3 linked regions of the Roseateles amylovorans genome follow. Each later gene encodes a partner of the first gene's protein in a complex. Links are inferred from orthologs where the notes say so. Each region holds a gene or a part of one and is shown on either strand. Other genes may lie near its edges.

What was found. Proteins that work in one complex are often made in the same cells at the same time.
Region 2: the proteins of accD (region 1) and accB are in contact, whole or in part, in a solved structure (PDB 8UXZ), measured with the Escherichia coli proteins. The link is inferred for Roseateles amylovorans from one-to-one orthologs.
Region 3: the proteins of accD (region 1) and accC are in contact, whole or in part, in a solved structure (PDB 8UXZ), measured with the Escherichia coli proteins. The link is inferred for Roseateles amylovorans from one-to-one orthologs.

Annotation. Positions count from the first base shown.
Region 1 is NZ_CP104562.2:2,428,219-2,431,699, reverse strand. Bases 1-2,916 are described here. They hold accD (acetyl-CoA carboxylase, carboxyltransferase subunit beta), read right to left. Parts: upstream 1,937-2,916; coding sequence 1,064-1,936; downstream 1-1,063. Other genes in these bases: trpB (tryptophan synthase subunit beta), read right to left, coding at 2,779-2,916; trpA (tryptophan synthase subunit alpha), read right to left, coding at 1,985-2,782; folC (bifunctional tetrahydrofolate synthase/dihydrofolate synthase), read right to left, coding at 1-733. Outside these bases: more of trpB, read right to left, coding at 2,917-3,481.
Region 2 is NZ_CP104562.2:5,434,088-5,436,879, reverse strand. It holds accB (acetyl-CoA carboxylase biotin carboxyl carrier protein), read right to left. Parts: upstream 1,733-2,792; coding sequence 1,268-1,732; downstream 1-1,267. Other genes in the region: N4261_RS22530 (TlpA family protein disulfide reductase), read right to left, coding at 2,590-2,792; aroQ (type II 3-dehydroquinate dehydratase), read right to left, coding at 1,824-2,264; accC (acetyl-CoA carboxylase biotin carboxylase subunit), read right to left, coding at 1-1,157. UniProt on the Escherichia coli protein: This protein is a component of the acetyl coenzyme A carboxylase complex; first, biotin carboxylase catalyzes the carboxylation of the carrier protein and then the transcarboxylase transfers the carboxyl group to form malonyl-CoA.
Region 3 is NZ_CP104562.2:5,435,002-5,437,897, reverse strand. It holds accC (acetyl-CoA carboxylase biotin carboxylase subunit), read right to left. Parts: upstream 2,176-2,896; coding sequence 826-2,175; downstream 1-825. Other genes in the region: aroQ (type II 3-dehydroquinate dehydratase), read right to left, coding at 2,842-2,896; accB (acetyl-CoA carboxylase biotin carboxyl carrier protein), read right to left, coding at 2,286-2,750; prmA (50S ribosomal protein L11 methyltransferase), read right to left, coding at 1-688. UniProt on the Escherichia coli protein: This protein is a component of the acetyl coenzyme A carboxylase complex; first, biotin carboxylase catalyzes the carboxylation of the carrier protein and then the transcarboxylase transfers the carboxyl group to form malonyl-CoA.

The sequences.
Region 1 (3,481 bases):
CGGCCCACTGCCATTGCTGACGATCGCCGCTGTAGTTGAAATCACGGCCTAATTGACGCAGATCGGCACCGATCGCCTGTGCATGCGCGGCGATCGACTCAGGCGGCATCGGATCGGACACCACCACCGGACGCCCGGCGCGCATGATGTGCGCCTTTTCGCGGCCCACGGATTCGCGATCCGGGCCCAGGTATTCGGTGTGGTCGAGGTCGATGCTGGTGATCACGCTGCAATCGGCGTCGATGACATTGACCGCATCCAGCCGCCCGCCCAGACCGACCTCCAGGATCACCAGATCCAGCGGCTCGGCGGCCAGCCGATGCAGGATCGCCAGGGTGGTGAACTCGAAATAGGTCAGCGCCTGGTCGCCCCGGGCCGCTTCCACCGCCTCGAAATGAGGCACCAGGTCGGCCGCATCCACCGGCTTTCCGCCGATGCGGCAGCGTTCCTGGAAGTGCACCAGATGCGGCTTGATGTAGAGCCCGACCCGGTAGCCGGCCTGCAGCGCGATGCTTTCCAGCATGGCGCAGGTCGAGCCCTTGCCGTTGGTGCCCGCCACCATCACCACCGGGGTGTGTTCACCAAAGGTCAGGCCGAGCGCGTCGCGCACCTTGGCCACGCGAGCCAAGGTCATGTCGATTTCCTTGGGATGCAGCCGTTCGCAGTGCGCCAACCAGGCGTCCAGCGCTTGCTGAGCTTCAGGGGTCGAGGAGGAGTGTGCAGTGGAGGACATCGAGGTTCGCAGAAGCTGAGGGGGGCGATCGAACGAATGCGTCAGCCAGGACGGCCCGATCAGGCGCGCCGCCGGCCCGTCCGCGTCAGTGGATCCAGCATGCCGGGCTCACTGAAAGGACCTGGGGCCCGGCCACACCGCCTTCCTGGTCAGGACGGCTTGAGGCTGTCGATCGAACGATCGGGGCTTGTGTGAGCCAGGCCCGGTCGTTGGATCCCAGGACACTTGCAGATGAGGGCGAAGCGGCACAAATGAAGACGGCCAGACCGTTGCGGGTCTGGCCGTGCAGGCAGGGGGACCGGGCGGCCGCCACTGGCGACCGGTCCGGAATCAAGCGACGGCGTCGGCGCTTTGGCGCTGCAGCATGGCCAGGCTGCGGGCGATGACATCACGCAGCTTGCGACGGTCCACGATCATGTCGACCGCACCCTTCTCCATCAGGAACTCGGCGCGCTGGAAGCCGGCGGGCAGCTTCTCACGCACCGTGTTCTCGATCACACGGGGGCCGGCAAAGCCGATCAGCGCCTTGGGCTCGGCGATGACGATGTCACCCACGAACGCAAAGCTGGCGGACACGCCACCCATGGTCGGGTCGGTCAGCACCGAGATGTAGGGGAGCTTGGCTTTGGCCAGCCGGGTCAGTGCCGCATTGGACTTGGCCATTTGCATCAGCGAGAGCAAGCCTTCCTGCATCCGGGCGCCGCCGGTCGCGGTGAAGCAGATGAACGGAGTCTTCTGCTCCAGTGCCGCTTCCACGCCGCGCGCGAAACGCTCGCCGACCACCGAGCCCATCGAGCCGCCCATGAAGTCGAACTCGAAACAGGCGGCCACCACCGGCACGCTCATGACGGCGCCACCCATGACCACCAGCGCATCGGTCTCGCCGGTGGATTCCAGGGCTTCCTTGAGCCGGTCGGGATACTTCTTGCTGTCCTTGAACTTCAGCGCATCGACCGGCAGGATCTCCTGGCCGACTTCATAACGGCCTTCGCCGTCCAGGAAGGCGTCCAGACGGGCGCGGGCGCCGATCCGGTGATGGTGCGAGCACTTCGGGCAGACATTGACGTTCTGCTCCAGGTCGGTCTTGTACAGCACCGTTTCGCAGGACGGGCACTTGATCCAGAGGCCTTCCGGCACCGTGCGGCGCTGGTCGGGATCGGTTTGCTGGATCTTGGGCGGGAGAAGTTTCTCAAGCCAACTCATGGCGGGCTCCTTGGTTGTCACTGGGCGTCCGGGGCGCTGCGCGCCGGGTCAGGCGTCCAGCGCGGCGCGGATGTCTCGGATGAACGCCGCAGCCTGGATCGCGACATTATCGCGCGTCTGGGACTCGATCAGTTGGACGAGGGCCGAACCGATCACCACCGCGTCCGACACGCGCGCAACCGCCGCCGCGGTCTTGCCGTCCCGGATGCCAAACCCCACCCCCAGTGGCACGCTGATGTGGGCCCGCAGGCGGGGCATCGCGTCGGCCACGGCGCTTGTGTCCAGATGCCCGGCCCCGGTCACGCCCTTGAGCGAGACATAGTAGACATAGCCGCTGGCCATGCGGCCGATGAGCGCGACCCGCTCATCGGTGGAGGTCGGCGCCAGCAGGAAGATGGGGTCCATCGCCTGCGCCTTGAGCGCGGCGGCAAAGGCCACGCATTCCTCCGGCGGATAGTCCACCACCAGCACGCCGTCCACGCCGGCGGCCTTGGCCTCCAGGACGAAGGCCTCGGGACCGAAGCGTTCGATCGGATTGGCATAGCCCATCAGGACGATCGGCGTCTCGGCATCCCGGGTGCGAAATTCCCGCACGATCGCCAGCACATCGCGCAAGGTGATGCCCTTGGCCAGGGCCCGCTCGCTGGCGCGCTGGATGACCGGGCCATCGGCCATCGGGTCGGAGAACGGCACGCCGAGCTCGATCACGTCGGCACCGGCCTCGGCCATCGCCAGCATCAGCTCGACGGTGACGTCCGCGTAGGGATCACCGGCGGTGACATAGGGGATCAGGGCCTTGCGGCCTGCGGCACGCAGCCGGTCGAAGGTGGTCTGGATGCGGCTCATCGTGCAGCTCCGTTCAGCTCGGCGCCGCCCTTGACGGCATGGCCGGCCATGGACGGACGGTCGAAATAGGTGGCGCCCGACAAGTCGGCCACGGTGCCGATGTCCTTGTCCCCGCGGCCGGAGAGGTTGATCAGCAGATGCTGGTCCGGACGCATCGTCGGCGCGAGCTTGATCGCATGCGCAATCGCATGGCTGGATTCAAGCGCGGGGATGATGCCCTCGGTGCGGCACAGCCGGTGGAAGGCGGACAGCGCCTCCGCATCGGTCGCCCCGACATACTCGGCGCGGCCGATGTCCTTCAGGTAGGCATGCTCCGGGCCCACGCCGGGATAGTCCAGGCCGGCGGAGATGGAATGGGTCTCGATGATCTGACCCGCCGCATCCTGCAGCAGATAGGTGCGATTGCCGTGCAGCACGCCGGGCGTGCCGGCGGACAGGGTCGCGGCATGCTTGGGCGTGTCCACGCCATGGCCGGCCGCTTCCACGCCGATCAGGCGCACATCGGCATGCGGAATGTAGGGATAGAAGATCCCGATCGCATTGCTGCCGCCGCCCACGCAGGCGATGACCGCGTCCGGCTGCCGGCCGATCATCTCCGGCATCTGCACCAGGCATTCGTCGCCGATGATGCGTTGGAAGTCGCGCACCATCATCGGATAGGGATGCGGACCGGCCACGGTGCCGATGATGTAGAAGGTC
Region 2 (2,792 bases), 3.0 Mb from region 1 along the record:
CCGATCATCGAGTCGTAGTTGGGCGGCACGAAGTAGTTGGTGTAGGCATGCGAGTCCACCCGCACGCCGGGGCCGCCGGGCGGGTGCCACATCGTGATGCGGCCCGGGGACGGGATGAACTTGACCGGATCTTCCGCATTGATGCGGCATTCGATCGAGTGCCCACGCATCGTGATGTTGCGCTGGGTGAAGGGCAGCTTCTCGCCGGCGGCGATGCGGATCTGCATCTGCACGATGTCGATGCCGGTCACCATCTCGGTCACCGGATGCTCCACCTGCACGCGGGTGTTCATCTCGATGAAGTAGAACTCGCCGTTCTCGTAGAGGAACTCGAAGGTGCCCGCGCCGCGGTAGCCCATTTTCTTGCAGGCGGCGGCGCAGCGGTCGCCAACCCGCTCGATCAGGCGCCGCGGAATGCCCGGCGCCGGTGCTTCCTCGATGATCTTCTGGTGGCGGCGCTGCATGGAGCAGTCGCGCTCGCCCAGCCAGACGGCGTTCTTCTGGCCATCGGCCAGCACCTGGATCTCCACATGGCGCGGATGCTCCAGGAACTTCTCCATGTAGACCTGCGGATTGCCGAAGGCTGCCGCGGCTTCGGCCTTGGTGGTCTGCACCGCGTTGACCAGCGCGGCCTCGGTGTGCACCACGCGCATGCCGCGACCGCCGCCGCCACCGGCGGCCTTGATGATCACCGGATAGCCCACTGCGCGGGCGATGCGGACGATCTCCTTCGGGTCGTCGGGCAACGCGCCCTCGGAGCCGGGCACGCACGGCACGCCCGCCTTGATCATGGCCTGCTTGGCGGCGACCTTGTCGCCCATGGTCCGGATGTTTTCCGGGGTCGGGCCGATGAAGGTGAATCCGCTGCGCTCCACCCGCTCGGCGAAGTCGGCGTTCTCGCTCAGGAAACCGTAGCCGGGGTGAATCGCCTCGGCATCGGTCACCTCGGCGGTGGCGATGATCGCCGGCATGCTGAGGTAGCTCTGTGCGGAAGGTGCCGGCCCGATGCAGACGGCTTCATCGGCCAACTTCACATATTTGGCGTCGCGGTCTGCCTCGGAGTAGACGACCACCGACTTCACGCCCAGCTCGCGACAGGCGCGCTGGATGCGAAGGGCGATTTCGCCTCGATTGGCAATTAGGATCTTTTTGAACATGGTGTCTCGGCTCAATCGCCCTGACGGGCCGCGCACGGCGGCGCCAGCGCAGGGCCTGCGGCCCTGTGGCTTCGGCCGGCCGTCAGGAGGGTTCTGAACATCGCGGCGACTTACTCGATGACGATCAGCGGCTGGCCGAATTCCACCGGTTGGCCGTTCTCGGCCAGCACCTTGACGATGGTGCCGGTCTTGTCGGCTTCGATCTCGTTCATGATCTTCATCGCTTCGATGATGCAGATCGCGTCGCCTTCCTTGACCTGTTGGCCGACTTCGGCGAACGGCTTGGCGTTGGGGCTGGAGGCGCGGTAGAAGGTGCCGACCATCGGGGACTTCACGATGTGGCCGGTTTCGGCTGCCGGAGCCGGGGCGGCGGCCGGCGCGGCGGCGGCCACCGGGGCAGCCGCTTGAGCGGCGACCTGCGGTTGCGGCTGCTGCATCAGCGGCATGGCGGCCACGACGGGCTGACCATCGGACTTGACGATGCGCACCTTGCCATCGGCTTCGGTGATTTCAAGTTCAGAAATGTTCGACTCGGACACGAGGTCGATCAGGGTCTTGAGCTTGCGCAAATCCATAAGGGTTCTCCAACGGGGAAGTTTGTATGGCCGTCCGGTGTCCGGCGGACCGCTATCGGGATCTATCTGCGTCGATCGGATGGACAGAGAGCTAGAGCACGTCGCGGCGGCTCAGCGCGTACTGCAAGGCCAGCGTGTAGCCCAAGGGGCCCAGGCCGCAGATCACGCCCACGGCGAGTTCCGACATGTAGCTGTGATGCCGGAAGGACTCTCGTCGATGGATATTGGACAGATGCACCTCAACAAAAGGCAGCGCCACCGCCGCCAGCGCATCGCGGATCGCGACGCTGGTGTGGGTGTAGGCCGCCGGATTGATGATGATGAAGCGAGTACCGTCGCGACCTGCCGCCTGAATGCGGTCGACCAGCGCACCTTCATGGTTGCTCTGGAAGCTTTCGAGCTGAGCGCCGGCATCACGCGCCTTCTGGCTGAGATCGGCATCGATCTGCGCCAAAGTGTGCGCACCATAGACCTCAGGTTCTCGGGAACCGAGGAGGTTGAGGTTGGGGCCGTGAACAACAAGAATCTGCATCAGCGACCGGTCCTGGCCAATTAGAGCGAAGACACTAGAAGCGTAAAAGGCTGAACTTTACGCCCTTTGTCCCCAGATCCCGGCAGCTATCCAAAAATAAAAGGCTTGACCGGCCGGGACCGGCTCGCTAAGACAAGCCACCGGCGGCATGGCTAATTGTCAGCCTATTTGGGGTAGCAAGCGTAGGGGCGGACCCGGACCGAGCCACCGAGTCGGGCTCGAATCAAACCGCCTGAATCCGCAGACGGTGACATTCAGGGAGGGGCGGATGAGGTCGACGACGGTCGATGCGCGCTCCGGCGCGCATCCGCTCGGAAACAAGGCGTCAGGTCTTGGCGCCAGCGGCCATCTGACGAAGTTCTTCCAGATGGGTGGCGCCCAGTTTTCGCCAGATCGGTTCGCCTTGCGCATTGAAGGCGACGGTAAAGGGAAGTCCGCCCTTCTGATTGCCGAGCTGCTTGGACAGGTCGGTGCCCGTCAAACCAGCCAGGGCCACCGGGAACTTCAGCGGCAGCTTGGCCAGGAAGC
Region 3 (2,896 bases), 3.0 Mb from region 1 along the record:
GGGCGGCATCGGGCAGCGCGGGGCTGAGCGTCACGCCGTTGTCCTTGGCGTTCTGTGCCGTGGCCTGCACGGCGGCGGGATCGATGTCGACCGCGTCAATGCCGGTGGCGCCGAACAAGCCGGTGGCGATGGCCAGGATGCCGGAGCCGCAACCGTAGTCCAGGACGCGCTGCCAGCCCGCCGCCTCCGTCCCATGATGGGCGATCCAGCGCAGGCACATCCGGGTGGTGGGATGGGTGCCGGTGCCGAAGGCCAGGCCGGGATCCAGACGCATGACCTGGGTCGCCTGGGGCGGCGCTTCATGCCAGGACGGCACGATCCAGAACGACGGCGTGATCTGCACCGGCGTGAACTGCGATTGGGTCAGGCGCACCCAGTCCTGCTCGGCCACGGTCTGGATGGTCTGCACATGCACATCGGCCGCCCAGTCCTGGGCGAGCAGCAGCGTGGCCGCCTCGGTGGCGTCGGCTTCGGTTGCGAAGAGCGCCTTCACCACCGAGCGCTCCCAACCCGGCTTCGGCGCCGGCATGCCGGGTTCGCCGAACAGGGCGTGTTCCGCCGGCGTGTCGGCATCCGCATCCTCGACGGACACGGCCAGCGACTCCATCTCCATCAGCGCATCGCTGACGGTCTCGACGGCTTCCTCGCGACAGATCAGCACCAGTTCGTGAAGCAAGGCGTCGGACATTTCTACTACCTGTTTAAAAGACAAAAGGACCAAGCTGCGCCGTGGAAGGGGCGCCGCTTGGCCGCTGGGCGCGCACGCCGGGCGGGGCGTGTGCGATGGGGGTCGAGTCTCGACCCGTGCGTGAGGTCTCGCGCCCGTCAGCGCTTATGGGCCGCCATCCACTGCTCGAGGTAATGGATGTCGGTGCCGCCTTCGATGAACTTGGCGTCGGCCATCAGCTCGCGGTGCAGCGGGATGTTGGTCTGGATGCCTTCGACCACCGTTTCCGACAGCGCGATCCGCATGCGGGCCAAGGCCTGCTCACGGGTGTCGCCGTGCACGATGATCTTGCCGATCATCGAGTCGTAGTTGGGCGGCACGAAGTAGTTGGTGTAGGCATGCGAGTCCACCCGCACGCCGGGGCCGCCGGGCGGGTGCCACATCGTGATGCGGCCCGGGGACGGGATGAACTTGACCGGATCTTCCGCATTGATGCGGCATTCGATCGAGTGCCCACGCATCGTGATGTTGCGCTGGGTGAAGGGCAGCTTCTCGCCGGCGGCGATGCGGATCTGCATCTGCACGATGTCGATGCCGGTCACCATCTCGGTCACCGGATGCTCCACCTGCACGCGGGTGTTCATCTCGATGAAGTAGAACTCGCCGTTCTCGTAGAGGAACTCGAAGGTGCCCGCGCCGCGGTAGCCCATTTTCTTGCAGGCGGCGGCGCAGCGGTCGCCAACCCGCTCGATCAGGCGCCGCGGAATGCCCGGCGCCGGTGCTTCCTCGATGATCTTCTGGTGGCGGCGCTGCATGGAGCAGTCGCGCTCGCCCAGCCAGACGGCGTTCTTCTGGCCATCGGCCAGCACCTGGATCTCCACATGGCGCGGATGCTCCAGGAACTTCTCCATGTAGACCTGCGGATTGCCGAAGGCTGCCGCGGCTTCGGCCTTGGTGGTCTGCACCGCGTTGACCAGCGCGGCCTCGGTGTGCACCACGCGCATGCCGCGACCGCCGCCGCCACCGGCGGCCTTGATGATCACCGGATAGCCCACTGCGCGGGCGATGCGGACGATCTCCTTCGGGTCGTCGGGCAACGCGCCCTCGGAGCCGGGCACGCACGGCACGCCCGCCTTGATCATGGCCTGCTTGGCGGCGACCTTGTCGCCCATGGTCCGGATGTTTTCCGGGGTCGGGCCGATGAAGGTGAATCCGCTGCGCTCCACCCGCTCGGCGAAGTCGGCGTTCTCGCTCAGGAAACCGTAGCCGGGGTGAATCGCCTCGGCATCGGTCACCTCGGCGGTGGCGATGATCGCCGGCATGCTGAGGTAGCTCTGTGCGGAAGGTGCCGGCCCGATGCAGACGGCTTCATCGGCCAACTTCACATATTTGGCGTCGCGGTCTGCCTCGGAGTAGACGACCACCGACTTCACGCCCAGCTCGCGACAGGCGCGCTGGATGCGAAGGGCGATTTCGCCTCGATTGGCAATTAGGATCTTTTTGAACATGGTGTCTCGGCTCAATCGCCCTGACGGGCCGCGCACGGCGGCGCCAGCGCAGGGCCTGCGGCCCTGTGGCTTCGGCCGGCCGTCAGGAGGGTTCTGAACATCGCGGCGACTTACTCGATGACGATCAGCGGCTGGCCGAATTCCACCGGTTGGCCGTTCTCGGCCAGCACCTTGACGATGGTGCCGGTCTTGTCGGCTTCGATCTCGTTCATGATCTTCATCGCTTCGATGATGCAGATCGCGTCGCCTTCCTTGACCTGTTGGCCGACTTCGGCGAACGGCTTGGCGTTGGGGCTGGAGGCGCGGTAGAAGGTGCCGACCATCGGGGACTTCACGATGTGGCCGGTTTCGGCTGCCGGAGCCGGGGCGGCGGCCGGCGCGGCGGCGGCCACCGGGGCAGCCGCTTGAGCGGCGACCTGCGGTTGCGGCTGCTGCATCAGCGGCATGGCGGCCACGACGGGCTGACCATCGGACTTGACGATGCGCACCTTGCCATCGGCTTCGGTGATTTCAAGTTCAGAAATGTTCGACTCGGACACGAGGTCGATCAGGGTCTTGAGCTTGCGCAAATCCATAAGGGTTCTCCAACGGGGAAGTTTGTATGGCCGTCCGGTGTCCGGCGGACCGCTATCGGGATCTATCTGCGTCGATCGGATGGACAGAGAGCTAGAGCACGTCGCGGCGGCTCAGCGCGTACTGCAAGGCCAGCGTGTAGCCCAAG